DNA from 3 places in the Pseudobacillus sp. 179-B 2D1 NHS genome. Region 2 is predicted to be linked to each of the others. Evidence: riboswitches for the same ligand, from Rfam matches in the RefSeq annotation. Region 2 holds a riboswitch; each other region holds the start of a gene.

Region 1 (10,015 bases), on a different contig from region 2:
GCTCCTCAATAATTTCCATCGTTCTGACTTTGGGGGCGCCGGTAATGGTCCCACCCGGAAAAACAGCATGAACAACCTCTGCATTTGTTTTTCCCTCAGCAAGCCTTCCACGTACATTAGAAACAATATGCTGGACATGCGAATACTTCTCAATGACCATGAATTCATCCACTTCAACCGAACCGTACGCACTCACTCGGCCCAAATCATTTCGCTCTAAATCAACGAGCATGACGTGTTCGGCGCGTTCTTTTTCATTCTCAATTAATTCCAAAGCAAGCCGCAAATCGTCGTCCTCATCTTTTCCTCGCGACCGAGTGCCGGCAATTGGTCTCGTGCTTAAATTTGTTCCATCTTTTTTGATCAATAATTCTGGAGAGCCCGATACAATTTGAAAATCAGGAGTATGAATATATGCCATGTAAGGAGACGGATTCAACTTCCTCAACTCTTCATACACAGCCATGGCCGGGATGGAAAGAGATTTAGACTGTCGAACAGATAAATTCACTTGGAATACATCTCCAGCAGCGATGTATTGTTTGGTTTTTTCCACTGCCGCCTGGAAAGCTTCCTCCGAAAAAGAGACTTCCAATTCGCCCGTGGCTACGGCTACTTCTAAAGGTTTTTCTTCTTCATTAAAAGAAGCAGTCCATTTTCTTTCTGCTTCATTCAATTTCCTTTCTGCTTCTGCTGCCTCCTCATCTATAACGAGCAACCAGAGTGTTTTTGCCTGATGGTCAAATATAGCCCACTCCTCAAAGATCTGAAAATAAAGAAGCGGCAATCCCAGATCTTCTTCAGCGCAATTCGGTAATTTCTCAATGTAACGAACATAATCATAACTGATGTAACCGATTGCCCCCCCCTGGAAATCAGGCAGGCCTTCTTGCTTAGGCAGCTGATATGTTTTTAACCAACTTTCAAGCTCTGGAAGCGGGACTCCTTTTCTTTTTTCTGTTTGACCGGCAGTCTGAATTTCAATGCCCTCCTCATTTGAAAAAACAACCGCAAGCGGCGACAACCCGGCTACGCTATAACGCCCGCCCCTTCCGCTTTCGAGAAGAACATGATGGGATTCCACCCCAGCTAGCCATTTATATTGATGAAAAAACTTTTCGCTATTATAGGGAATCGTTCGAGAAAACACTCGTCGTTCATTCACTGGTTTTCACCCTTTTCCTTCTTAGTCTTTTTCATCATACTAGACAAAGCGGAAAGAAAAAAGCATGGAAATAGTATTTTTGTTGCAGCTCCTATGCATGGTCATCTCTATCTTTTATAATAGAAGAAAATAGATGAAAATAACGGAGGAAGCTGATGACAGGTAATCGTTTAGTTCAACAAACAGAATCATTCATTACTACAGAGACATTGCAAAAAGACCTTCATTCTCTTGGAATAAAACCTGGTTCGACTGTTATGGTACACTCTTCCCTGCGCTCACTCGGATGGATAGCTGGTGGAGAAGTTACCGTCATTCAAGCATTAATGGCCGCTGTTTCGAATAGCGGGACAATTGTTATGCCTTCGCAGACTACTCATAATACCGATCCAAAATATTGGCAAAATCCGCCTGTACCCGAAGAGTGGTGGCCAGGTATCCGGTATTTTATGCCTGCCTATTTACCAGATATCACTCCTACTGTTGGTATGGGGCGTATCGCGGAATTATTCCGTACGTTTCCCGGTGTAAAACGGAGCCTCCATCCTTCCAGCTCATTTACAGCCTGGGGAAAATATGCTTCCTTCATTATCGATAACCACTCGATTGACTTTGCATTTGGAGAGCAGTCGCCGCTTGCAAGGTTATATGATCTTGATGCATCCGTTTTATTTATCGGTACGGATTACAGCACGTGTACAGCTATGCACCTTGGTGAATTTCGGGCAGATGACGGCCGTAAAGCTTTTGAGCAAGGCTCAGCCATACTAGAAAATGGTGAGCGCATTTGGAAAACTTATATGGAGCTTGAAGAAAACTCTGAACAATTTAATGAAATTGGCCGAGCCTTCGAGAAGGAACACACAATGACAAATGGCACAGTTGCTCAAGCCTCTTGCAAGCTTATCGAAATCCGACCACTCATCGACTTTACGGCTCGTTATCTTACTAACCTTTCAAAGCAATAAAGCGATTCACAACAGCCGGGAACATCGCTCTTTCTGTCAGCTCTATCCATCCCTGTTCCATTGCTTCTGCAAGGGAACGGACTGTTATCTGTTGAACAAATATTGCTTCAAATCCAATTTCTCTTAAAAGATCCCAATAATCGGGGAGGCTTTTAATATAATTTTTTCCCTCTATGTTCTCCAGTGTAATGGCTTCGGCTAAATCGATGATAAGGCGGCCTCCCGGCTTCAGTAAATGAAAACTTTTTCTCAGCCATTCTTCTCCCTCATCCAAAAAATGGATGCCAAGCTGAGCTGCTGCTACATCGAATTGACTTTTTTTAGAAGTAAAAAGGGAAGGAGAAATTACAGTAATCTGAGCTCTTTCACTCACCCATCTTGTTAGTGAAGGAGTTGAAGCTGATCCTATCCATAAAATACTTTCGTTCTGTTGAACGCTAGCTGTTTCTAAAAAACTTTCTGCTGATATAGTCCATTCTAAAATGCGATCTTTTGCAAGTCCTTTCTGGTCTGTCACTGTCATTTTCCATTCCTCCCTTTTTAACAATAAAAACAAAATAAAAAACCTCTTCAGATAAGAAGAGGTTTGGTAGCTATTCCACTCTCTTATCTGTCAGCTTGCGCTGCAAGAATTAGCACCGTGCCTGCATGTATACATACGGGTCGGTTGCCGGGCTTCATCGGGCTTGTCCCTCCACCTGCTCTTGATAAGATATTCGTTTCTATTCAATTCATCAGCCTTAAGCTGGCTGAAGTAAAATTCTATTTATACTCTGAATTTACGCATTAATTTATTAATTCATACGAATTATTACATGATTATAATCGATTGTCAACCTGATTTTTAAAAATAGAAAGTTGCGAAATGCGACGCACGGCTTCTTTGATCTTTTCTTCTGAAGCTACCAATCCAGCGCGGACATACCCTTCCCCGCGTTCGCCGAAGCCAATTCCCGGTGCAAACGCGACGCCTGCTTCTTCAAGTAAAAGGTCACTGAATCCTTCAGAGGTATAGCCTTCTGGCACCTTTAACCATGCAAAAAATGACCCTTCCGGTGCTGTCACTTCCCAACCAATTTCATTCAAGCTATTAATGAGTAAGTCGCGGCGCTTTTCATACATGGCTTGTTGTTTATGCACCTCATCTTGCGGCCCGAGTAAAGCCGCGGCCGCAGCCTCCTGAATGCCGCCGTACAAACTGCAGTGTAAATGATCTTGAATTAAATCTATAGCGGCGATCACGCTCGGGTTGCCAACAGCAAATCCAACTCTCCAGCCTGCCATATTGTACGTTTTTGACATTGTGTAGATTTCGATGCCGATCTCTTTTGCCCCATCAATTTCAAGATAGCTAACCGGCCTTTTCTCATCAAAACCGATCGCTCCATAAGCGAAATCATGAACGATACAAATCCCATGCTGATTAGCAAACTGAATAGTCTCCTCAAAAAAAGCAGCGTCCGCCATAGCCCCCGTTGGATTATTGGGATAATTGATGAACAGCAGCTTTGTCTTTTTCAATATCTCTTCAGGAACATCTTCATACCGGGGAAGAAAACCATTCTCTTCTCTTAGCGGCATCATATACATTTCTGCGCCGGCAAGAGCAATGCCTGACCAGTAATCCGGGTAGCCTGGATCGGGTACAAGCGCTACATCACCTGGGTTTAACAAACATTGTGGAAGCTCAACAAGCCCTGCCTTGCCGCCGATAATAAGGGCTACTTCCCTGGCAGGGTCTATTTCTACCCCATACTCTTTCTGATAAAACTCGGCACAGGCCTCTTTTACATGATCAAACCCTTTAAAAGGTGGATATTTATCGTTGGCAGGATCGTCCACAGCTGTTTTCAACGCAGTCTTTATATGGCTAAACACCGGTTGATCTGGGCTTCCCTGTGCTAAATTTATAATTTCGCGCCCGCCAGTAGAGGCGTCTTTGATCTTTTGGCCCAATTTAGCGAAGAATTGCTCCGGCAGAGCCTGAAGCCGATTAGCTGTTTCAAAAGTCTTCATGTATGCAGCCCCCGCTTTCAAATTATAGTTAATAATGGTATAACGAAAGGGAGAGAAAGTAAAGTAAGAATTTTCGGAAAGGGAAGTGGGGCTGAAATGATATTGAAAACTGCTGTCATCCAAATGGATATTGCTTTTGGCAACCCGCAAGAGAATTACAGGCGTGTGGAAAATTGGCTGCAAAAAGCGGCCGATGAAGGCTGCCAATTAGCAGTGCTGCCTGAACTCTGGACAACAGGTTATGATTTAACACGGCTTGACGAAATTGCAGATAGACAGGCGCAAGAATCCATTGCTTTTTTATCGGAGCAAGCTAAGAAACATCAAATGCACTTGATTGGCGGCTCGATAGCTAACCAAACAGACGATGGTGTAGAAAACACGTTACTTGTAATAAACAAGCAGGGAGAATTATTGAAACAATATAGCAAGCTGCATTTGTTCCGTCTCATGGAAGAAGAAAAGTTTTTGAAGGCAGGAAAAGAAGATGGCTTATTTACACTTGAAAATGAGAAAATGGCTGCATTCATTTGCTACGACATTCGCTTTCCAGAATGGTTAAGAAAGCACGTACTTGCAGGGGCAAATGTGTTGTTTATCCCAGCAGAATGGCCTCTTGCCCGCACAGACCATTGGCGCACATTGCTCATCGCCAGGGCAATTGAAAACCAAAGCTATGTTGTTGGCTGTAACCGAAGCGGTGAAGATCCTAAAAACAAATTCGCCGGACATTCCCTTATCATTGATCCATGGGGAGAGATTATTGCTGAAGCGGGTGAGGGAGAAGAGCTGCTCATTGGAGAAATTGATCTTGCAAAAGTGTCAGAAATAAGAAAACGGATTCCTGTTTTTGAAGATCGCCGGCCAGAGTTTTATCGTTAATGAAAAAGACACCAGGGAAATTTCCCGGGTGTCTTTTTCATTAACGATAAGTAATTGCCCAAGGGCTGCCATCACTTGTCTTTACTTTCTCCTTTCGCTTTCAATCCCACTCATACGGCGTTTCTTGGTATACATAATAGTTTAGCCAGTTGGAGAATAATAAGTGAGCATGTGAACGCCATTTATTAACAGGCTTTTTTGTCGGATTATTGTCCGGGAAATAATTTTTTGGCATGTGAATCTCGAGCCCCTTCGCTAAATCCCGCTCATATTCTTCAGCAAGGGTTTTCGCCTCATATTCCAGATGTCCTGTAATCATGACATGACGTTCATCTTTTGACATAATGATAAATGCTCCTGCTTCTTCAGAATAAGCTAAAAGCTGCAAATCCTCGTGCGCCTCAATTTGCTCCTTTTCCACGTCTGTATAACGAGAATGCGGTGCATAAAAGATGTCATCGAAGCCGCGCATTAATTTTACAGTCGGCTCATTCACTACATGGCTGAAAACTCCAGAACACTTTTCAGGTAATTCGAACTTTCCGATGCCAAAATAATGATAAAGAGCAGCCTGGGCCCCCCAGCAAATGTGCAGCATGGACGTAACATTTGTTTTAGCCCAATCCATGATTTCTTTCAACTCTTCCCAATAGTTGACTTCCTCAAAGTCCATCAGTTCAATGGGCGCGCCAGTAATAATCATACCGTCGATGCGTCTGTCCTGTACTTCCTCGAATGTCGTATAAAATTGCTCTAAATGAGACCTGCTAACATTCTTTGATTCATATGTAGCCGTATGCAAAAAAGATACATTCACTTGAAGTGGTGTATTACCGAGCAGCCGCAGAAGCTGTGCTTCTGTCTTTTCTTTTTCCGGCATCAAATTTAGAATTAAAATATTTAAAGGACGGATATCCTGGCTGCGGGCCCGGTCAACATCCATCACGAAAATATTCTCTTTCTCCAGAACCTCCCGTGCTGGTAATTCCTGCGGTATATTAATCGGCATTCTTCTACCTCCTCTTAGTTTTGAATTTTCAATAAACTATTATAGACAGCCTGGCTGAAAAAACACAAGGATTGTTTTTTCGCTTGGTTATAGGAAAACAAAAAAAGCCTGCAAAGAAGCGCTTCTTTGCAGGCAGATTGTTTATTTTAGCTTTAACTTCGCTAAAGCATCAGCCAAAGCCGTGTTCAATGGTTCATCCTTTGATTGCTTTTTCAAATATTTATTCACATCTTGCTTCGTTGCTTTGCTTCCTGACTCCTTCTTCCGTCTTTCCTGAAAAGTCGTCAGTTTTTCTCTGTAACCGCATTTACAGACAAAAATTTGGCCTTTTCCTTCCCCGCGAAGCTCAAGTTTTTTATGGCAGTTCGGACAGCGGGCATTCGTTAATTTGGCCACATTCTTACGGTAACCGCATTCCCGATCCTGACAGACAAGCATTTTTCCTTTTTTTCCGTTCACTTCAAGCAACAATTTGCCGCAATCCGGACACTGACTGCCAGTTACATTGTCATGCTTAAACTTTTTGTCGCTATGTTTAATTTCATTGGTTACTGCCTTTGTATAATGGCAAATTTCTTTCATAAAAACTTGCGGCTTCAGCTTTCCCTTGGCAATGGCTTCGAGCTTTTGCTCCCACTCGCCGGTCAAAGCCGGTGACTGCAGTTCGCTTGGTACGAGCTCCAACAGTTGTTTGCCCTTAGAAGTAAGAAAGATATCTTTACCTTTCTTTTCGATCAGAAACGTATTAAAGAGCTTTTCAATAATATCTGCTCTTGTCGCTACTGTTCCAAGTCCTCCGGTTTGACTGAGTGTTTGTTTCAGCTGTTTACTCTCTTCTTCCATGTATTTTGCCGGATTTTCCATTGCGGATAGAAGTGTACCCTCATTAAAACGAGCAGGTGGATTCGTTTCTCCTTGCGTAGCAGTTAACGCTGCTACCTCAAGTTCTGCTCCATTTTTGACAGAAGGAAGCGAAGTTTCATCATCCTCTTCTTTTCCATATACCTCTTTCCAGCCAAGAGAAGTAATCACTTTTCCTTTAGCCGTAAACGTTTCTGATCCAATTTTCGCTTCTACTGTAGTCTGCTCGTATTCAAATGGCGGCAGCAAAACAGCTAAAAAACGTTTAACAATTAGATCATAAACTTTCCGTTCCTTATCGCTTAAATCACCAAGAATTGCCGTTTGTTCAGTTGGAACAATCGCGTGGTGATCACTGACCTTCGCATCATTAATAAAGGACTTGTTCGGTTTAATTCCATATTTCTTTACTTTGACCGCAAACTTTGTATAAGGATTGATTTCCACAGCTTCTACTCTTTCTTTCAGCGTATCAGCCATATCGCTTGACAAATAGCGAGAGTCAGTACGCGGATACGTTACGAGTTTATGCTGCTCATATAGCTTCTGCATGATAGATAACGTTTCTTTTGCTGAAAAGCCAAAAATCTTGTGGGCATCACGCTGCAGCTCCGTCAAATCATATAATTCCGGCGCATAAGACTTTTTTGCTGCTTTTTTCACGTCTGTAATTACCGCTTTTTCTCCACGAATTGCTTTCAAAATTCCATCACGCTTGTCCTGGGAAAAAGTCTTTGTATCATTCGACTTAGCTTCTTTCCATGTTAGCTTCATGTCGCTAGCAATCGCCGTGATTCCATAATAACTTTTCGGCTTAAATTGTTTAATCTCTTCCTCTCTTTTGGCAATCATGGCGAGCGTTGGTGTTTGTACGCGTCCGCATGAAAGCTGTGCATTAAACTTTGTCGTCAATGCCCGTGTAGCATTAATTCCGACAAGCCAATCTGCTTCTGCTCGTGCTACAGCAGACCGATACAAGTTTTCATACTCCTTGCCATCCTTTAATTTCTTAAAGCCTTCACGGATTGCTTTATCCGTTACAGAAGAGATCCATAGACGCTTAATCGGCTTTTTCACATGGGCTTTATCAATAATCCAGCGAGCAACAAGCTCCCCTTCTCGCCCTGCATCTGTAGCGATCACAATGCCTTTTACATCCTTGCGGTTCAACTGTGTTTTTACCGCTTGGAACTGCTTGCCGGTCTTCTTAATAACAACCGTTTTTAGATGATCCGGCATTAATGGCAGGTCAGCCAGATTCCATGTTTTGTATTGATCACCGTATGCCTCAGGGTCCGCATGAGTGACCAGGTGGCCAAGCGCCCAAGTGACGATGTATTGATCTCCTTCCAAAAAGCCGTTTCCTTTTTTTCCGCACTTTAAGACACGGGCAATATCGCGGGCAACAGACGGCTTCTCAGCTAGTACGACTGTTTTGCTCATAGTAACATCCTTTCATTTTCACACTGCTTTTATTATACCATTTGTTTCTGCAAATAGCGGTGCTCCTCTCCTTAAGCCTTTACTGACGATAAAAACGCGTGACTTCTTTCTCCTTTTCCTTTATATTTGGTAAAAATATTACATTTCAGCATATTTATCTATTACTTGGAAAGGAGTGATCGTTATGCTGTTGCATAAGCGCGGTGACATCCCTTATATTCTTGGGCTAATTTTTTTGATCGCTGGAATTATTTACTTTTTTGCCTCAAACTGGCCTCTGCTGGACCGCCCTGTAAAAATCGGACTGAGCATGCTGATGATTGCTGCCAGTTTTGCGGCCTCACTTATTTATAAAAAAAGCACCACTTTTGCTTATTTAAGCAATTGGTGGCTATTGATCTCATCTATCGCATTTGGTACCAGCATAGCCCTCATCGGGCAGATGTATAATTCCCACGCAGATTCTTATTTGTTGTTTCTTATTTGGCTGATCCCTGTCGTCCTGTTTGCTATTGCAACAAAATACCAGCCTTTTTTCTGGCTGTCCTTCCTGCTGCTGGAGCTGACAATTTGGCTAAAGATATACCCTGTCGGATTATGGATCGATTATTCAGATATGCAGGAGGCTGCCTTATATTTTCTGTTGATGGTCTTTCACCTTGGTCTGTTTTATGTATGGCAAAAAGCACGGCTTGAAAAACTTGGATTTCTCGCCTTAATAGGAGCGCAATATTGTGCTGTTTTTTTACTAATCAAGCATTCTCTCTATGCTATTTTTTCTAATTTCGCTTCTTTTTCTTTTATTTATCTTTGCTTTCATGTAGTGTATCTCGTTCTTATGGTATGGTTTTGGCGCAAGTTCATGAGTGAGCGCAAAAGCCACCCAGTGATTATGGCTGTTCACCTGCTCTTTTTTGGCTTTTATATTATTTATAACGCTTTTCTTATTTACATTATGGTGTTTGGCGAAACAATTTTTTATACGGGCTTCCTTTTGCTAATAGCTGTTTTTGGATTTAGCATATATATTCTACAAAAGCTTTCAAAAATGGCTAAGGAGACCGAGAAAAAATGGAGCTATTACACTTACAAGTTTTTTGTCGGTATTTTATCTTTTTTAGGTACTATCATTGCGATCTCATCTATTAGTTCCTTTGTTGTTTTACTATTTGGCTTTGGAATAGGTTTGAAATACAGCTTTCTCTTTATCGGAGTCATCGCTGTTGTTTTCAGCCTTTTCATCTCTAAAAAAGAATGGGTGGTCGTTCGTCTTACCCTGCAAGTGACCGGCATTGCCTTTTTATTTTTCTTTTCGTACACACATGGAGAAGCATGGTTTTTCTGGCTATTAGCTGTCCTTTTCTCTTTGATGACTGTTTTATTTTTTTCATTGCGTGAGTCGTTGCTCTATTATGTCGCAGCAAATAGTGCTCTGATGAGTGCTATCTTTTTCAGCTTTAACCTTCCCGAAGAGGGAATAAAGCTAACTTTTCTCTTATTGGGGTTATTGAATGCTCTTTTATTTTTAAAACAGCCCGTTCGGCGTCTCGGCCTGCTTGCTTACCTGTTATCTCTTTCTTATTTCTTTATAATGACGGCAGTTGAAGGCCATTCAGTTATTTTATCGGTCTTTCTTCATCTCGTATTTGCCGGATACTTTTACTTTCACCT
Region 2 (10,015 bases):
TTAGAGAAATTGTATATCCAGCTTTATCTCGAAAAATATTGTTCACTCAGCGGCTTAGTAAACTTTCTTTTTTCAAAGATCTTTAAAATTTAATTTCAATCTCTGTTCCATGATCAATCTCACTGCTAGCCACAAGCTCTCCATTATGCTCTTCAATAATATCTTTTGAAATGGCCATTCCCAGTCCGGAACCTTTATGCGCTTCCCCCGTATTTGTTCCTCGATAATAACGGTCAAAGATTCTATCGAGTTCTTCTTTCTTTATGCCTTTTCCATTATCCATTATTTTTATATATATTTGTTCATCTTTTTCAACACACACATCTATTTTCACATTTTCGTCATTATGAACAATCGCATTATAAATTAAATTATTAATAGCTCTTCGAAACAATATTTCATCAACTTCCATTGGAATATTCTCTTGATTTACATGAAAGGTAATCTGGCGATTAGAATATTTAGGATCATTTAATATATCAATCACAATATGTCTTAATAAAGCGACAATGTTAACTGTTTTTTTATTTAAAGTCAGTGCTTTATTTTTCAATCTTGTCGATATATTAAGATCATCTATTACCTCTTTTATATACAACGACTTTTGTTCAATAATTTCGGCGTATTCTCTTATTTCCGGTAAAGTAGGGGTATAGTCTTGGTCTTTTATTAATTCTGCATATCCTTGTATGGAGGCTAGTGGTGTTTTTATATCATGTGAAATGTTTCCTATCCACTCTTCCTTCATAACCTCCAATTTCTTCCTTTCTTTTTCATTGGCTGTTAGTTGATTTGATAAAAAATTGACATTATGAAAGACATCTTTATAAACCCCTTTAGGTTCATAATTGACATTATAATCTTTATTAGCCAATTTTTTGATTCCGTTGATGAGTGCTTGTAAAGGCTTCGTTAGACGTTTACTAAAAAGGTATCCAATCAATAAGGCGATTAAAATATCTATTATAAAAACGATACCGCCAATTTTAACTACTTGAAATATGTCACGATTGTCATATGAAATAAAATAGCGATTAAAGCTGGGATTCTCTATTCCAATAAAATAACTATAACGATTGGTTCCTTTCTTTTTCTCACTAACAAATACTGTAGTGTTTGCATCAATCTCTTTGTACTTATATGTTTGAATGATTTCTGCCGGCGTATATTTCTCCTTTATCCCTGTTGGCGTTCTATAGCTATGAATCACTTTACCATTCTCGTCTAAGATCTGGATCCATGCGTTTTTTTCAACCAGCTCCTTTTTTCCTGATTCAGTAATAGATAGATGATGATTTTCTATATTTATTTTATCTTGAAATTGTCTTGCAAATTGCTCGGGTGTTGTTTCTTCTCCTTGAAATATTGGTAAATTAAAAACAGACTGTGCCATTATTAAAGAAAGCATAATAAAAGTGTTTATGAAAACAACTAGAATAACGACTAAAACGATGGAAAGTATATACCTGCCAGTCAGCTTCCATTTCATGACCTATTCATCCTCAACAGTGAATTTATAGCCCAGGCCTTTTACAGTAATTAAAAATTTAGGGTCAGAGGGATCTATTTCTATTTTTTCTCTTAATCGCCGGATATGTACCATTACCGTATTATCAGAGCCAAAATAGTTCTCACCCCAGACGGTGTCGTAAAGCCTTTCTTTGCTAATCACCTTATTCGTATTTTGGAGGAAATACTTCATTAAACCGAGTTCTTTCGGCTTTAATTCAATCATTTTCCCATTTTTTAACAGCTCTGCTTTTTGTTCGTTTAATTTAAATGGACCAGCTATTATAACAGGCGCTGTCTGGTTATCCGTTTGCGTATAGTCCGCTCTTCGCAACTGCGCTTTTACTCGATACGCAACTTCTTTAGGACTAAATGGCTTCGTTATATAATCATCGCCACCTATAGCAAAGCCCACGATCTTATCAAGCTCCTCCGTTTTTGCTGATATAAATAAAATCGGCACATTCGAGATAGTTCTCATTTGTTTACATACATCATACCCTTCGCCATCCGGCAACATAATATCTAATAAAACAAGATCTGGTTGTGTTTGTTGGAATTGAGCAAAGCCTTCTTTAGCAGTGGTAGATGTTACAACTTTTTCAATTCCTTCTTTTATTAGAACCGTTTTAATAATTCTTAAAATGTCTTCCTCATCATCAATGATTAATACTGTTTTGTTTAGTGTCATTCATTACTACCTCCATACCTTCAGTACTTTCATTATAAAGCAAATAAATCTAATGCCATAATAGGCTTATCATTCCATGTACACCAAAAAGAATCCTTATGATTAAGGATTCTTCTGAACTTGATTTCGGTAAAATATTACTTTAACATTTTGGCAGCTTTTTCAGGTAATTCTTTAGCAGGTATTTCCTGATAAGATGTAACTCCTTTTCCACTTTTCGTATACAGAAGTAAGTAGGCTTTTTCCCGTAGTTGCTTTTCGGAAGTAAATGTTAATGTTTTTTTGTCGCCATCTTGATCATAAGCAGGTAATTCATATTCATATCTTACATAAACAACTCCATTGCTTCCTTTATCCTCCATTTTACTTCCTTTTCCATTTATTTGTGTGTAATATTTATCCGTTCCTATTCGATTAAAATTTACATTTTGCATAAAAATCAAAGCACCAACGATAATCACTATCCCTATTCCAACAGCTAAGATTAATTTTTTCATGGTTCCACTCCTCGCTTATTTTATTTAGTCACAATTTTGTAGTAGGTTCGCACTGTTAATAAGTAATAAATTAGGTAAATGAAAATATATACACCGATACAGATTAATACAGGAATAACCAAGTTTGTTTGCATTAACCTTGATAAAGCAGTTAATGCTATAGCACTGTGTACTATTCCTGCTAATAATGGCAGGACAAAAATATAGAATACCTGTTTAGCAATTGAATTTCTGATCTCTTCTTTGTTTACGCCGATTTTGTGGAGAACCACATAGCGCTCTTTATCAGAATTTGCCTCTGTTAACTGTTTAAAGTAAATGATGCTTCCCGTTGCAGCAAGAAAGACTAAACCTAAGAAAGCACCAATAAAGATCATTAACCCTGTTGTCTCCATCCCAAGAGCATACTCATTGTAAAAACTCGAGAAACCTGCATCTTCAGGAAGAATAGATTGAACCTCTTCATTTAATACTTTTGAACTCTCTTCATTGGAAAATTTATAGGCTTCCATGTTGACAGGGTCTGTTTTTTTCTCTAATTGGGAGAATAATTGATTGCTTGTCACCACAGTAACATTTGCAGTCTGAATATTAAGGACATTATATTTCATCAGCTTTTTAAACGTAAGATCTTCTGCAAGGTCACCTACATGTAAAGGAATGCTTGAGCCTATATATTCTGGTGATAACCCTTCATAGTATCCTGCATCTAGTACGGCTGCCTCGTTTCCTTTCAGTGAAAGATGGACTTTTCTTCCCTGAAGGTTTGCCATGTCATTAAAAGCATTATTTGAGATAATGGTATAAATCGTTTTAACTTCACCCATTTTGCTATTTAAACTAGAAGTATCTACCTCAATTTGTAAGGTGGGAATAATTTTATGATAGATGACACTATGGTCCTTTTCTTGCGATATTCTATCATTCACCTTATTCGTTATATGCTCATCATTGTTTATGAACATCATACTATTTGGATTTGCTAACCTAGCGTTCCCTTTATTGTTATAATACAAGCTATAGGAAGCCCCAACAGCAGTTAATATGGTCGCACTGAGAATGGCAATGATCGTTAATATGCGTGCATTACCTTTCATGCGATACAGAAGTTGAGATGTGCTTATTAAATTAATCCCTCTCCAAAATTTCCTCTTGTTCTTTTTTGAAAGACCCAATAGATAGACAGTTAATGTGCTAAACAATAAATAAGTACCTAAAACAACGGAGATGATTATGGTAAGTGGTGTTACCATGAAACCGATTTTTCTCCAAACTTCTGATTCCATTATGTTTTGAAGAGCGAGCCAGTAACCAATCCCAATAAAAATAATGGATAATGCGGCAATAGACAAAGATGCTCTTGGCTCTTTTTCTCTCTCTTTGTCCGCTTGAAATAACTCAATCAGCTTAAATCGATAAATTAATCTATAACCGTAAAATGAGGTAACAGCTGTAATGAGAGTAAACACGATAATAGTGTTTATAATCGCAGCAGGCGAAACAGCAAAATTTACGATCACATCATAGCCCATCACCTTCATTAAAATTAGAACAAAAGACTTGGATAAAATGGAACCGAGCAAAATTCCAATAAAAAGGGCTATAACTCCCATTAAAAAGTTTTCATAAAACAGCATCCAACCTATTTGTTTCTTGCGTACACCTAACAATGAATACAGTCCGATCTCTTTTTTTCGTTTCCTTGTAAAGAAAGAGTTCGAATACCAGATGAAAATTGCAACAAAGATGATCAACACAACCGATGCAGCATTAAAAACGGAGCTAATTTTAGTTGAAGATTCCGACGTGGCAGCGATTGTTTTATCATATTTCAATGAAACAAATGTAAAGTAAATCACAATACTAAAAGTTATCGAAGCAAAATATAAAAAGTAATTTTTAAAATTTTTTCTTATATTTTTCCCTGCAATGCTAAATAGCGACATTTAACGGCCACCCCCAAGTGAAGCGAGAACATCTAATATTTTTTGAAAGAATTCTTCACGGGATTGCCGTATTTTATGAATCTCAACATCGATCTTGCCATCTTTAATAAACAAAATTCGCTTGCAGAAGCTGGCGGCAAAAGCATCATGCGTAACCATCATAATCGTCGAGTTATTCTGTTCGTTTAACATAGACAAACTTTCTAGCAAGCTGGTTGCGGATTTTGAGTCCAATGCACCTGTTGGTTCGTCCGCCAATATTAGGCTTGGGTTAGTAATAATGGCCCTTGATGCCGCTGTTCGCTGTTTTTGGCCGCCTGATATGTGATAGGGATATTTATCGAGTATGTCACGTATTCCAAACGTCTCTGCAATTTGTTCAACACGTTTTTCAATTTCACTAGTTGAAACTTTTGATAATGCAAGTGGAAGTAGAATATTTTCCTTAACCGTTAACGTATCCAGAAGGTTATAATCTTGAAAAATGAAGCCAAGCTGATTTCGGCGGAACTCCGCTAATTGTTTTTCTTTCATGCCCACAATATGTTGATCATTGATGATAATATCCCCTGATGTTGGTGTATCTATAGTGGACAAAACATTTAATAATGTCGATTTCCCAGCACCAGAAGGTCCCATGATGCCGATAAATTCTCCCTCTTTAATTTTCAAATCAATATCTTCTAATGCTTTATAAACATTTCCTTTTGTATCAAATATTTTTTGAACGTTTTTTGCTTGTAAAATGGTTTTCATTGATATGCCCTCCTTGTAACTAATGATGATTATAATTCCTAGACCTTACACCACCTTAATCCAAACCTTAAATAAACCTTAAAAATAAAAGCAAATCCTCATCTGGATTTGCTTTTATGGTTTCTATTAATTTTTCATCGGCATTTAATCTGTTATATCGTCAAATTAGAAGGTCCGTTTCCCTCTTTTATTATAAGGATGATCGTAACAAGGATAAATTATATAGGCCACATCCATTCCTTCACGCTGCTGCCTTCGAATCCGCTCCCGCTCTTCTTGTATGATCCATGCTAGCAAAAATGTTCGAAAATAATTTTTAGACTTAAACAAAGTGAAAAACAGCCTTTTTTGGATAAAAAAATAACCGTTCGTAAAAGTTTGACTTTTACAAACGGCATTTAAAGCGAAAGAGTAACACCCATAAATATGATTCCAGTTAAAATTCTAACTAAGTAAACTATCGAAAGGACGCAGTCAAATGTTCCAAACTTCAATGAATTCGAGAGCAATCACCGATATATTAAATATTTACCGCTTTAAACAAACGGAATAGGCTCTCCATTTGTTTAAAGTGGTGAAACTCAGACTTGCTTTTTTTTCGGGTATCCGATGAGGATAGCGATGATTCCGCAGATTCCTATAAGGATTGGATAGAAAGAGTATTGTACGATGCTCACTGGCGATATTCCGGCTACGCTTGCGGCTGCCAGGAATTGGGCTCCATACGGCAAAAGTCCTTGAATCACACAGGAGAAGATATCTAATATGCTCGCAGACTTTCGCGGCTCAATTTCATACTGATCAGCCATATTTTTTGCAAGCGGACCAGCAATTAAAATAGCAATCGTATTATTAGCCGTCGATAAATTCGTTAGGCCGACAAGACCGGCAATCCCAAATTCAGCACCCTTTTTCGATTTAATTCTTCTTGTTGCGAGGTGAAGCAGAAAGTCAATCCCGCCGTTAAACTTAATAACCTCCACCATTCCAGCTATTAATATCGCAAGAAAGGCCATTTCATACATGCTAGCCATTCCTTCGCCCATCTTTTGCAAAAGGCTCATTAAATGATAGCTGCCATCCGCTAAGCCAACAGCTCCAGCGAGAACAATTCCAAGTGCTAGCACAAGAAAAACATTCATTCCAGTTAACGCTAGAATAATGACTAAAACATAGGGAACAATTTTTACCCAATTATAGCTTAAATGTTCCACTTGCGCCGTTTCCCCCATTGTGATAGCCCCTAAAATAACACCCGTTACAATAGCTGCCGGCAGCACAATCCAAAAATTCACCTTAAATTTGTCCTTCATTTGTGCGCCCTGTGAACGAACGGCAGTAATGGTTGTGTCGGAAATAAAGGATAAATTATCGCCAAACATTGAACCGCCAATAATCGCCGCCATGACTAAAGCCATGGGAAGGTCAATATGCTCGCTTATCCCCACTCCAATTGGCGCCAATGCAACAATCGTTCCCATTGATGTACCCATGGATAGGGAGATAAAGCAGGCAATGACGAACAAGCCTACGACAAGCAAGTTTTGCGGAACAACCGCTAAAGCAAAGTTAACAGTAGAGTCCACTGCCCCCATGCCTTTTGCTACTTCTGAAAAGGCTCCCGCCAATAGAAAAATAACAACCATCAGCATCACATTTACGTTTCCTGCGCCCTGGCAAAAAATATCCACCTTTCGCCCAAAGGGTTCTTTTCGATTCATCGCCAGAGCCACAGCGCCCGAAATAGCAATGGCTACAATGACAGGGAAGGCGTAAAAATCACCTGTAATAACCCCTGAACCAATAAATAAAATTAAAAAAACAACAAATGGGATCAACGCCCATGGATTCCCTCTCTTCATTGTTCCACCTCCAAAAAATAAAATGGGACACGTCTTTTGCCCATTCTTTGCCTCGAAAAAAGACCTCATCTTGAACGACAAGAAGAGGCCTTATATCTATAAAACACTCCTCTTATCTATCAAGCCTTTGCTTGCTGGATTTGGCACAGCAACTTAATCACTAAGTTCCGTTGCCGAGATCTCATCGGGCCAGTCCCTCCATCTCTCTTGATAAGAAGAAAAAATCTTATTTTTTTGTCACAGCAACTAAAAGACTACATGATTTTTATTCCTTTATCAACAAAAAAATTATGGATATTTTTAAATGACGGATAGAAGATTATATGAGGACTTAAAAAGTATAGCTAATACTAGAAAATACAGGCCAGTGACAGTTATATCATCATTTTCGCATAATTTTTTACAAAGGGTGCCGTCAAAGGAACACGACTTTACAACGATAAATAAATCCTCCTGCTAAAAAGTTTAACATCTCCGTTTAATGATGTAGCCACCATAATGACTCCGGCTATTTCTTCCTCTGTGGCTTCTGCTCTTTTTGCTCCTTGGGAAGGCTATATTTGGAATGTTAATCTGATTTTGCATTAGAAAAAACCCACGCATTAAAAAAGAGGATTCAACATGCGCGGGTTTGCCTTAGAATAGACCTGCCTTTTATAGAAAAGAGGGATTAAAATATCATTGTTTACACTCAAAGATTTTATTCATACACGTAAAACGTTTTAAAGCTACTGTATTTGAAGCCTACGATTTAACATGATAGCTGCCTTTTGGCACAACTAACGGGGAGCTAAAATAAATAATATTGTATCTCGAATTTTTTTGCCAATTTCAGCTGCCTCTACTCGGGTTGTCTCGTTTAGCCTACTGGTACGCAGCCCATTTCAATCTTCTTCATATTCCTACTGGCGCACTCAGCTGGTCAACAGCTAGAATGCCATTTGCCACATCTTCAGCAGTAATGTCAGAGGATAAGTTCTTCATTGTTTCTCCTTCTTGAGTGGCGGCTTGGCCGACCTTCAGCAGATCTTCATAGGATACGTCCTCTAAGTGTAATTCTTTCAGTGTAGTAGGCAATCCCAGCTTGCGATAAAATGTGATATACCTGTGCAATTCCTCTTCCGGGTGAAACTCTAGCATTAATTGCACAAGCGTGCCATAAGCGACTTTTTCACCATGTGTTAAATGGTGAATGTCGCCGTCTAGCTCTGTGAATCCGTTATGAATGGCATGAGCGGCTGCGAGCCCTCCGCTTTCAAAACCTAATCCAGACAGTAACGTATTCGCTTCTACAACGGCTTCTACATGCTTTGTGACAACGCCTTTTTGAACCGCCTTGTATGCTGGTATCGCATGATTGAACAGCGTATTTTCACACATTTCGGCAATCGCTCTCGCTGCAATGCTTGTCCTCCCGCCAGCCATAGCGGTGCCATTACTATTCAATGTCGCTCTGGCTTCTACCCATGTAGCCATTGCATCAGCAATTCCTGAAGCGAATAATCTTGCAGGTGCTTTAGCAATAATGGCCGTGTCCACAAGAACGAGGTCGGGGTTTTTACTATAAAATTTGTAAGCCTCAAAGACACCTTCATCCGTGTAAATGACGGACAATGCGCTTGTCGGGGCATCTGTCGAGGCAATGCTAGGCACGATAACTACCTTTACTTTCAGCTCGTCAGCTACCGCTTTTGCCGTATCGAGCGCCTTTCCTCCACCTACTCCGATGACCATATCCACTGAGTGTGCCTCTCCTTCTTTCTTGATCCGGTTCACTTCATTAATAGACGATTCACCCCTAAATTGAAGAGAGTGAAAATCTATGCCTTCTGCCTGCAAGCTGCTTTTAATCCCTTTACCTGTCACTTCCCACGCCGTCTTTCCAGCTAAAATCAACGGCTTTTGTCCAAGCTGTTTTACATATTTTCCAATACTGTTTAAAGCTCCTTTGCCCTGTACATATTTACCCGGCGATACAAAGATAATATTGGTCATAGGAACCTCCCATTGAATAATTATTTTTACAGCGAGATTGCTGCTTTTCAGCTACTACATGGCATGTTATTTCACAATGAACTTTTCACATCACAAAATGTGAACGGGTCAGCCTGTGTATGCCCACTTTAACAGGTAGACGAGATCCATCTCTTTCACCTGCTTTGGGTTTCCAGCTGTACAAACATCCTGGGGTGCTTTCTTGGCGATGAGCGGAATGCTCTTCTCAAAAGTATTTTTTTCAATCAAGCTATCCTGAAAAGTTAACGGAATATTAAATTTTTTATTTAGGAGTTTAACCGCTGTGGACAAGCTTCTTATCCCCTCTTCTACCGTTGAACAGGGAAGTCCCAGCATGTTTGCGATATTCATGTATTTTTTTGCTGCTTCCGAGGAATGGAGAGTGCCGTCACATAGCCCTCCATTGTACTCTATGATGTAAGGAAGTAGCATCGCATTAATTCGGCCATGAGATAGCGGAAACTCCGCTTCCATGGCGTGAGCTATACTATGATTCACCCCTAAAGAAGAATTGACGAAAGCAAATCCTGCCATACAAGAAGCAAGCTGCAAACTCTCCCTCGCTGTCAAATCTTCTCCAAACCGATAAGCTCTGAGCAGGTGTGTAAACACTAATTTTATCGCTTTTTCAGAAAAAAGAGTGGTGAATTCTGTCGCTTCTAATGAAACATATGACTCTATCGCATGAGTAAGCAAGTCCATCCCCGTATCAGCTGTCACAGAAGGAGAAGTGACCAC
Region 3 (10,015 bases), on a different contig from region 2:
AGCAAGGCATGTTAATCACCATCTTTTCTTTCGTTTCGTAAAGACAATATTAGTCTCAGCTAAATAAATTCAGTTTATCCACGCGTCTTGATACAGGTGCCTTTTCTCCCTTTACCCTCTTATCATGTCATAACAACTAAAAGCAGCCGACTTTTCTCCAATAAAGTTGTTTATCGGGGATGACAAACTATTTATCCGGGATCAGTTATTGTATATTTGGAAAAATGATCAACTTATCTAAAGTAAGCGATCCTTTATTAAGAGCAACGTAAAAAAGCAGGTCTAAAGGCTGTAATTAAGCCTTTGACCTGCTGCTTATTATTCTTTCTCTATCAATTCAGCTAAACTTTTTTCAAAAGGTGCGTAAGCAATGCCTTTTTCTGTAACAATGGCAGTAATCAATTCATGATCAGTAACATCAAAAGCCGGATTGTACACTTTCACATTTTCCGGGGCCATTGGTTTTTCATACCATTGAGCACTCACTTCTTCTGCTTTTCTAAGTTCAATTGGAATATCATCGCCTGATGCACATTTTAAATCCACTGTAGACAGCGGAGCACATACATAAAACGGAATGCCATAATGCTTGGCCAGCACCGCTAATCCTGATGTGCCGATTTTGTTAGCTGCATCCCCATTGGCAGCCACCCGGTCACAGCCGACTAACACCGCTTGCACCTTGCCCTCTTTCATAACGAGAGAAGCCATGTTATCACAAATTAACGTGACATCTACTCCAGCTTGCTGTAGTTCCCATGCAGTTAAGCGGGCCCCCTGGAGAAGCGGTCTTGTTTCATCCGCATATACGCTGAAATTGTACTCCCGTTCCTGCCCCAAATAGATAGGCGCCAAAGCCGTTCCATATTTAGCTGTTGCAATCGTGCCTGCATTACAATGAGTGAGAAGCCCCCATCCCGGTTCTAATAACGAAAGCGCATGTTCGCCGATGGCCAAGCACACCTGTTCATCTTCCTCACGGATCGTTTCGGCTTCGTCTCTCAACGCCCGCTTAATAACGGCTACATCCTTATCTGCTTCAATGTGCAAGCGGTCTTCCATCCGCTGTAAGGCCCAAAACAAGTTGACAGCTGTTGGACGGGAGGATTCCAGATACTTTTTTACTTTTTCAAATTCAGTTGCCAGCTCGGTAAAGGTTACTGCTTCTAATCGCTTTACGCCCAAATAAACACCATAAGCTGCTGCAATGCCGATAGCAGGTGCTCCTCTCACTTTTAAATGATAGATTGCATCCCAAATCTCTTCTACCTTTGAAAGCTGAAGAAAAACCTTTTCATTTGGCAGCAACGTCTGGTCAAGAAGAACAAGAGCATCGTTATCATCATCTAACCGGACTGATTGAATGGCTGCTACTGGTGTTGTCATCGCTGATTGCCCCTTTACTAAACTGATTTACACTCTGGCGCAGTACCTGCACAAAATCAGTGCCTGCCCGAATACCTGCTCGCTGAAGGATAAATGCTTTTCCGGCCGTTAAGCAAATTTTCTCTGCTGTTGCCCGGTCTTCTGCATAAGAAATCGATGTCAAATCCTTCACGTGAGCAATACCGATTACTCTCCGGCACAGTTCAAGTCCAGCAACCGCAGCGGTATCTTCAAGAATGGAATCCAAATACCACTCTTTAAAGCTTGGTAGAGTTGCTGTCTGCTCTGTCACTGTCTCATCCCACAACTGGATAAACTTCTCTGCAAACAGCTCAATCACTTGAATAATTGTTTCTTCTAAATATTGCAGGTAATCGTTTCTTTCTTCGGTTTCTTCTATTGTATAGCTCGCATGAACATAGGCAAAGATAAGATTTGCTACTACATTCCCGATATCATAGCCAGCCGGCCCATAAAAAGCAAACTCAGGATCAATCATTTTCGTAGAATCTTCTTTAATAAAAATCGAACCGGTATGAAGGTCGCCATGAAGAAGAGATTGGGCCTTTGTCATAAAATCAAACTTTAGTTTTGCTGTCTCCAGCTTAAGCGTTTCATCATTCCAAATCACTTCACGGGCAAATTCCTTCGTTCCCTCAAATACATCGTTTTGCTCACAGTCATAAAATGGCTCTGTATAAACCAAATCTTCGCTAATTTCACAAAGTTCAGGGTTTGTAAACTGCTGTACCCTCTGCTTCTTTTCTTTATGTCCCATGACGACATCTGAGGTAAGCAGCAAGGTACGGGCAAGAAATGTCGTAATATGATCAGCGAATAACGGGAATTTTTTATGCTTTAAAAGAGCGGAACGCATGATTTCATGATCAGATAAATCATCCATCACACAGCAGTTCATAATAGGATCATAGGAATAAACTTTTGGCACAAAGCCGGGAGCCAATTCGCCTTGCAGCGCCAATATTTCACTTTCAATTCGATTGCGGTCCGGAGAAACCTTAAAGGCATCAGAAATACGAGCTACTGGTCCTGCCTGCTTAATAATGATGGACTGGCCGCTTCGACGGTCAACGACCTTAAAGACATAATTCAAATTGCCATCCCCGATTTCACGGCATTCCAAATCGGCATCCTCAGCAAAAATATCTAATCTTTTTTGCGCATATTCTACTGCATCTGCTTCATTCATCGTAAAATAAGCTGAAGTAAAATCTTTCAAATAAGTCCCCTCCATTATCTCTGCTTATAGTAAGTCAGCCCTAATGCAAAAGCCAAAACGGCTCCCTTAACAATGTCCATCGCATAATATGGAACAGACATCATCACAAGCCCATTTTGCAAAATTCCAATCAGCACAGCTCCAATAAATGTGCCAATTGCATTCGGCTTGCCGGCCCCGAATACAGCAAATCCAATAAAAGCGGCAGCCACAGCATCCATTAAATATGGAGCACCTGCATTAATTTCCGCAGTCATCACTCGGGCTGCAAGCACCGTCCCTCCAATGGCTGCACAAACAGCGGAAAGCAAGTAAGCAATCATTTTGTACTTATTAACCGGTATCCCTGATAATCTGGCCGCCTCTTGGTTGCCGCCGATCATATACATGTATCTTCCATGCTTTGTGTAAGATAAAAAGATGTGTACAAGAACAACAGCAAGGACCATAACGATGATAATCCAAGGCACCTGCCCTGCTTTTTCAAATAACGGGCTGATCGCTCCTGCGGCGAATGTGCCATCTGGCATAACCATGTTTTGTGTAATCGTTGCCCCTTTTGTGTAGGTGAGGGCTACCCCTTGAATAATAAACATCATAGCCAAAGTCGTAAGCATATCAGGAATCTTAAATTTCACAATCAATAAAGAGTTCAATGCTCCCACGATAAGCGCAGCAGCTAACACAGCAATCAATGCGATAAAGATGTTCTGGGAATACCAGACAAACATTGAAATTACAATGGCGTTCGCCAGAGATGCAGTCGAACCGACAGAAAGATCAAATCCATTGATCGACAGAGAGATAGTCACACCAATGGCAATGATCGTTACAATGGAGATCGACCGTAAGATATTAATAATGTTTTCCCCTTCAATAAAGGATGGGTTGGCCCAGGTAAAGATGACGATCAAAAGCCCGATCGTCACAATCGTGCCATACTTATATAACCAGTCAAACAATTGAAAAGACTGTTTCACGGACTGAGTTTTCACTGCGATGGTTTGTTCAGTGTCCATCTACTTTCCTCCTGTTGAATAATATAGAATTTCTGCTTCGTTTGTAGAACCTGTTTCTATTTCCTTGACCACTTCTCCGTCATAGACTACATATAACCGATCTGTCATTCCAAGAATATCCACCAGTTCACTTGAAGCGTAGATAATCCCTTTTCCTTGCTTCGCCAGCTCGGCAATCAGCCCGAAAATCTCCCGCTTCGCTCCAACATCCACACCCTTCGTGGGCTCATCGAAAATATAGACATCGGCGTCGCCCATCAGCCACTTGCCAATGACCACCTTTTGCTGGTTCCCGCCTGATAGATTTCCGATTGTTGTTTCTATAGATGGAGTGACAACACCAAGCCGTTGGACCATTTTTTCAGCTTCTCTTTTTTCTGCCTTAAAATCAATTAAGCTAAAAAGCTTGGAGAATCGCTTCATGCTAGAAACCGTTAAATTCGTTGTTACAGATTCAGAAACAACCATTCCCGCTTTTCTTCTTTCCTCCGGAACAAGAACCATTCCATGCCGGACTGCATCAGAAGGAGAAGTGATTTTCACTTTCTTTCCTTGGATGAACACATCGCCTGATGTTTGCGGAGAAGCACCAAACAACGCCTGGCAGATCTCCGTTTTGCCTGCGCCGACAAGACCGGCGATTCCAACAATTTCTCCTCTTTTTACTTGGATATTCAAGTTTTTTACCATGCCATTGTCAGACAGGCCTTTCACTTCAAGAATGGTTTCTCCTGTTGTTGGCTGATGAGGAGGATATTGCTCTTCTAATGATTTTCCAAGCATTTGTTCAATGACATGTTTAGGAGAAGTAACAGCCGTTTCCTCTTTCATCACAAGTTCACCATTTCTCATGACAGTTATTTCTTCACAGATAGCAAACAGTTCTGGCAGGCGATGAGAAATAAAAATGATCGCTACTCCGTCTTGCTTTAATAGACGGATTAAACGAAATAACTCTTCTGTCTCTGCCTGGCTTAATGGGGCTGTTGGCTCATCCAGCACCAAACATTTACATTGATCGGAAATCGCTCTGGCGATTAACACCATTTGCTTTTCAGCGAGTGTGAGTTCATCGACTCGTTGGTAGGTGGAAATGGCTACATGCAAACGGGTCAGGATAGCAGCTGCCTGCTTATGGATCGATTTCCAGTTGATGAGCTGCTTTCGGCCCATGCGATGAATCATTTGCTCCAACATGATATTCTCGCCAACCGTTAGATAAGGAATAAGAGCTGTGTCAACTTCTTGATACACCATTTGAACGCCTAATCGTTTAGCGTCTTTTGGAGAGCGAAGTGTCACTTCTTCCCCATGAAAATAAATTTCGCCCCGATAATGGTCGTAAGCTCCGGATAGGACTTTCATCAATGTGGATTTTCCCGCTCCATTGGCACCGATCAAGGCGTGGATTTTTCCTTTTTCCACATGAAAATTCACATTCTTCAAAGCCGCCACCCCTGGGAAATCAATGGAGATGTTTTTCATTTCAATCATCATGTTCGTTCCCTTCTCATGAAATGGGTATGGCAATTAGGAAAAACGGAAGCATCCGCTAAAAACTAAGCGAATGCTCTTTTTTCTTAATAATGTTCTTTCAATGTCTTCATCCACTCTTCTTCAAATTCATCCGATTTTCCCCAGTTCGGAACAACGTTCTTTAAGCTTTCCATATTCACCGTCTCTTTAGAGGAAGATAATTCTTTTTGCGAAATTAAACTGGCATCTAATGCATATTCTTGCGGTGTTTCTTCTCCTGCAAGTTTCTTCGCCAAAATTCTCATATCAATTTTTCCGATCAGCGCCGGATCTACTGCGGCTGTATACTTCCAGGAGCTTCCTTTTTCCTGCATGAGTTGTAAATCGGCATTGGAAACATCAATTCCATAAATTTTCACTTCATCGCGACCTGCTTCTTTAATTGCACGCGCGGCTCCGATGGCGAATGCATCCCATGTGGCATAAATGGCATCCAACTTTCCTTTCGGATATTTCTTCAGCATGGCTTGAACAGCATTTTGTGTTTGAACGGATGTATCAGCAGCCGCTACTCCGAATCTTTCTACCTCTTTAATGCCTGAATTTTTCTTTAAAGTTTCTTCATATACGGCATTCCGGCGAACCATTGGCGGGAAACCGTCTACCCACAGGTAAGCAATTTTTGCTTTGCCATTGAAATCCTTCACCAATTGGTCCAAGCTCAAAGTGGCCAATGCTTTATCATCTTGAGAAGTTAGTGTCACACCGTCTACGCTCTTTAAATCTTCCACAGAATCAAAGGTGACAACACTCTTGCCTTTCTCTCTTAGCTTTTTCACAGCATCTACTGTTGCTGCATCATCTCCATGAGAGATAACTACTCCGTCATAGTCCTGATTGGCAGCTTGTTCAATGGCATCGTGGAACTTCGCTGTGTCACCGTTTGCTGTGAAGACATCCACTTTGAAACCGAGATCCTCCCCCTCTTTTTTTGCGCCTGCTAAAAATTGCGCTGTATGATCATCGCCGCCAATTTTACGGATGACCTTTACCTTTACCTCTTCACCATTTGCAAATCTCTCAGGTACATTTTCAATCTTTCCTGGCTTCTTTTCGTTTGACGAAGCACCTTGTTCGCCCCCTGAACAGCCCGTCAGCAGCAATGTTAAAGTTAAGCCGGATACGGCCAGTTTCTTAAATATCTTTCTCATCCTAAACTCCCCCTGATATTTTCTGTAAATTAATTAGTTTCGAATAATTCAAGCCACTCGCCATCCGGCCCTTCAAAGAACATATAGCGGGAGCCATTCGGCAGCGTTGTAATTTCCTCATCAATGAAACGGACACCCGCTTCCTTCAATCTTGCAATCTCTTCTTCAATCCCATCCACCTTCAAAGCAAGATGATGAACTTTTCCTTCGGCCGGCAGCGAATCATTATAACCTTCCAACAGCTCAATTTGCGTGCCATCCGTACCTTCTATTCCAATAAAGGCAATTTTTATTCGGCCGTTTGGATGGTCAAGACGCCCCAAAAGTTGAAAGCCGATTATATCTGTATAAAATGAGATTGATTTTTCCAAATTCTTCACCATGATTCCTGCATGCTCAATTCTCTTAATCAACTTCTTTCCCCACCTTTCTTTACGGTTATTTGACCGCCTGTAGATTTGCCTTTGCTTGAAGAAGGGTGAGCTGATACTGAAATAGAAATTCGCATGCTTCAAGCACTTTCTTTGCTTCAAACCCATCTCTTCCCCAGACAGTAATCCCATGGTTCCGGATAAGCACCGCTCCCTTGTCTTCCTTTATGAATGGAATCATGGCAGCTGCCAGCGTCGGGATATGAGCATAGTTATAAATAATAGGAATTTCCCACTCCGCGTCTTCCTCCCAGCGGCCAAATGCTTTGATCAGTTCCTGTCCTTTGAAGACGACTTTTCCTTCATCACCATAAATTTCAGAAATCACATTGTTAGCTACCGTATGAACATGAAGGCTGCATCCGGCATTTGATCTTCCATAAATTTCACAATGAAGCAGGGTCTCAGCCGATGGTTTGACATTCGTTTCACCAATCGGATTTCCTTCTTTATCAACGATTAAAAAATCTTCAGCTGTTCTTTTTCGTTTATCTTTTCCACTGGCTGTTACAAGAAATTGCAGCGGCTCATCTTGAACTTTTATTGCTAGATTTCCGCTGGTCCCCATAAACCAATCGCGTGCCGCTAGTTCATCTTTAATATCTGCCAATTCATGAGCACGAGTGATAAATATACTCAATCTCCATCAACTTCCTCTCTGCAAAAAAACCTCTTCGATAAGAAGAGGTTTTCAAAAAAACAACTTCTTATCTTTCAGCATTGCTGCTGTGAGAATTAGCACCGTGCTTAAATAAGTCGGTTGCCGGGCTTCATAGGGCTCATCCCTCCGCCTGCTCTTGATAAGATAGAATTATTAAATTAATTATTCGCATAAATTTACTAGGATTATGTCACGTTCATCAAAAACTGTCAAGATCTTTTTATAAAGTATCTCCAAAACTGGAAAGGCAACCTAGGAATTAGCTATAACTCCCCATTCTTCAATAGCACGTTTTAGAGGCGCTGATGTTTCAGCAGCTTCGAACAATGAGATATCGTTTACACTTGCATCAATTGCAGCCCGAAATGCTTGTGCACCATTTATTGGGCCATCTGGATGGCCGAATACGCCTCCCCCTGCATTAATAATTAAACTTTCTTTACCGAAATCCCCTAACAGCTGCGGCACCATTCCTGGATGAATGCCGGCTGAAGGCACAGAAAATGTTTGTTCAAAGTGGCTTCCTTCCGTAAGCGCCTTGCCAATCGCCAAGGCGTCAGCTGACGGGATCGCTACATTGCCATACGGGCTTGGAAATAAAGAGAAATCCCCGCCTGTCATACGCGTCAATTTCCCTACCAGCAAGGCATAGGAGTAGCCACCAGGCTGTCCGGCCAACACACCCGATAAAGCCGAGTGAGCCATAATTGGCAAACGAATGTTGTTGTTTTCACGCAAAGTTTGTAGCGTATCTAATCCATAAGCGTGAACGTTAAACAACAGTGCATTCGCTCCCAACTCCTGTGCCCGCTCTGCTTTTTCATGAAGTCTATTTGACCTCCCTGATAAATTCACCGCATATAAAGCACGTTGACCTGTATTCTCGTAATGACGGCCAATAATTTCTTTGGCTGTTGTTATTCTCTTTTCAAAGGGTGTAAGTTCATTGTCAAAAAGAATCTCATCGTCCTTAATCAGGTCAATGCCTCCTGCAAGCAGGTCCTCCAATTGAGAAGAGAAAAAGGACAGATCCCTTCCGATGACTCCCTTAAAAATCGCCATTAATAACGGGCGATCGTGTATATTTAACTGCTCTCTCACACCTTTCACTCCAAACCGCGGACCGGGGAATTGAGAGAGCAGTTCATCATCAAATGTTAGGTCAATTAACTCATGGCCTTCAAAGAAAGAAAGCTTCCCATATACAGTAGTTAAAATAGCGGGAAGATCAGCGGAAAAATTGGCGGATGGATAATGAATCTTTACTGTATCCTTTTCCTCTCCTTTTTCTACTGATACAACTTCTCCTTTATTTTTTTGTAATTGCTGCCGCTCAAGATGTGGAATATCTGTCCAAGAACCGACCGTGAGACCTAAAGCATATTGTTCTGCTTTTTTTTCCTGATCAGAATGTGACGGGAACAGATAAGTAGCTGTTACACCCATGCAATTGTCCTCCTCTGTCATTCTGTGGCTTTGTTCATTAGGTTTTAGTAGACTGGCACCCAGCCCTCTTCTGTTACGAAAATGCGGACGGCAACTACTTTACGGTCGTCAGATAAGGTAAAGTAATGACGGACACTTTCAGGGACTGAAATAAGATCTCCTGGATTCAGATGCACTTCAAAGAACCGGCCATCCTTTCCTTGGATAACGAAAACACCGTGTCCGCTTGCAATAAACCGGACTTCATCATCTGTATGATGGTGTTCACGCTGGAAGTTTTTCAATAGCTCCTCTAAATTTGGAGTATGGTCCGCTAATGAGATCACATCCCACGCTTGGTACCCTCGTCTTTTGGAGATGTCTTTAATTTCCGTATCAAAAGCATCTAAAATCTCCTGTTTCTCTTCATCGCTTAGAATATATTTTTCTTGTAAATGTGCAGGAAGTTTTGAAATGTCCCAATGCTCATAAATAACGTCCTGCTGCTGCAAAAAGGAGACTACCTCTTCTTGTTGTTCAATCACTTCATTTGTTCCCTGAATTTTGATAGTTGTCATGACTATCCCTCCTTATTTTTTATAAATATTCCAAATTTATCTATTAGTCTGTCAAAAGCACAGCTGCTTACTTTATGTTTACTTTTAGTTTCTCTAAAATTTCAATGCAATCATAAAATGTTTCAAATGACTGAAAAGGAATAGAAAGTTCTTTGCACTTTTCCAATAAGTAATCTCTAGCAATAACAGAATCGGCAATTTTTGCTGCTTGTAAGTCTGTCACTGAATCACCAATCACAACGCTGTACATATTCGAATTTGCAGTATGGCGAATGATGGCTGGTTTGCAGCAACCACAATTTTGATTCGGGCATTCTTGATCACAACCGTGCGGCCAGCGAATATGAATATTCTCCCCGCTGAAATCTGCTTCATTACAATATAGTCCAGCAATAGAATCGAACGGCTCAAGCATCGGTTTTACAAAAAAATCAATGCCCCCGCTGACAATATAAAGGGGAATCCCCTGGCTTTTCGTATATTGCACAAACTCGCCGAACCCTTCTCTAATCTGCGCCGTATTTACAACATACTCAACAATGTCTTTTCGAAGGGAAGATGGGAGAAGCGCAAACATGTTTCCGACGC

What was found. Region 2 has a riboswitch for S-adenosylmethionine ahead of ACH0BF_RS19325 (Na+/H+ antiporter NhaC family protein). Riboswitches for the same ligand answer to the same signal wherever they lie in the genome.
Region 1: linked by a shared signal. The riboswitch ahead of ACH0BF_RS10955 (class I SAM-dependent methyltransferase) and the one ahead of ACH0BF_RS19325 (Na+/H+ antiporter NhaC family protein) in region 2 are both predicted to bind S-adenosylmethionine.
Region 3: linked by a shared signal. The riboswitch ahead of ACH0BF_RS15175 (methylthioribulose 1-phosphate dehydratase) and the one ahead of ACH0BF_RS19325 (Na+/H+ antiporter NhaC family protein) in region 2 are both predicted to bind S-adenosylmethionine.

Annotation. Positions count from the first base shown of each region.
Region 1 covers NZ_JBIQDP010000009.1:46,475-56,489, reverse strand. Annotated here, with positions in the region: gene ACH0BF_RS10965 (anthranilate synthase component I family protein) at 1-1,165, opposite strand, end outside; gene ACH0BF_RS10960 (AAC(3) family N-acetyltransferase) at 1,321-2,133, shown strand; gene ACH0BF_RS10955 (class I SAM-dependent methyltransferase) at 2,114-2,656, opposite strand; SAM riboswitch class I at 2,737-2,847, opposite strand; gene ACH0BF_RS10950 (pyridoxal phosphate-dependent aminotransferase) at 2,953-4,149, opposite strand; gene ACH0BF_RS10945 (carbon-nitrogen family hydrolase) at 4,246-5,031, shown strand; gene metA (homoserine O-acetyltransferase MetA) at 5,132-6,040, opposite strand; gene ACH0BF_RS10935 (DNA topoisomerase III) at 6,182-8,344, opposite strand; gene ACH0BF_RS10930 (GDYXXLXY domain-containing protein) at 8,529-10,015, shown strand, end outside.
Region 2 covers NZ_JBIQDP010000023.1:47,608-57,622, reverse strand. Annotated here, with positions in the region: gene ACH0BF_RS19350 (sensor histidine kinase) at 83-1,489, opposite strand; gene ACH0BF_RS19345 (response regulator transcription factor) at 1,493-2,200, opposite strand; gene ACH0BF_RS19340 (YxeA family protein) at 2,338-2,697, opposite strand; gene ACH0BF_RS19335 (ABC transporter permease) at 2,718-4,643, opposite strand; gene ACH0BF_RS19330 (ABC transporter ATP-binding protein) at 4,644-5,399, opposite strand; gene ACH0BF_RS19325 (Na+/H+ antiporter NhaC family protein) at 5,981-7,261, opposite strand; SAM riboswitch class I at 7,371-7,478, opposite strand; gene ACH0BF_RS19320 (glycerol dehydrogenase) at 8,156-9,256, opposite strand; gene ACH0BF_RS19315 (1-propanol dehydrogenase PduQ) at 9,365-10,015, opposite strand, start outside.
Region 3 covers NZ_JBIQDP010000015.1:20,207-30,221, forward strand. Annotated here, with positions in the region: gene glsA (glutaminase A) at 1-10, opposite strand, end outside; gene mtnA (S-methyl-5-thioribose-1-phosphate isomerase) at 319-1,386, opposite strand; gene mtnK (S-methyl-5-thioribose kinase) at 1,343-2,626, opposite strand; gene ACH0BF_RS15155 (ABC transporter permease) at 2,641-3,645, opposite strand; gene ACH0BF_RS15160 (sugar ABC transporter ATP-binding protein) at 3,646-5,142, opposite strand; gene ACH0BF_RS15165 (sugar ABC transporter substrate-binding protein) at 5,226-6,332, opposite strand; gene ACH0BF_RS15170 (VOC family protein) at 6,362-6,745, opposite strand; gene ACH0BF_RS15175 (methylthioribulose 1-phosphate dehydratase) at 6,771-7,403, opposite strand; SAM riboswitch class I at 7,468-7,570, opposite strand; gene ACH0BF_RS15180 (2,3-diketo-5-methylthiopentyl-1-phosphate enolase) at 7,677-8,870, opposite strand; gene ACH0BF_RS15185 (1,2-dihydroxy-3-keto-5-methylthiopentene dioxygenase) at 8,915-9,427, opposite strand; gene ACH0BF_RS15190 (2-hydroxy-3-keto-5-methylthiopentenyl-1-phosphate phosphatase) at 9,495-10,015, opposite strand, start outside.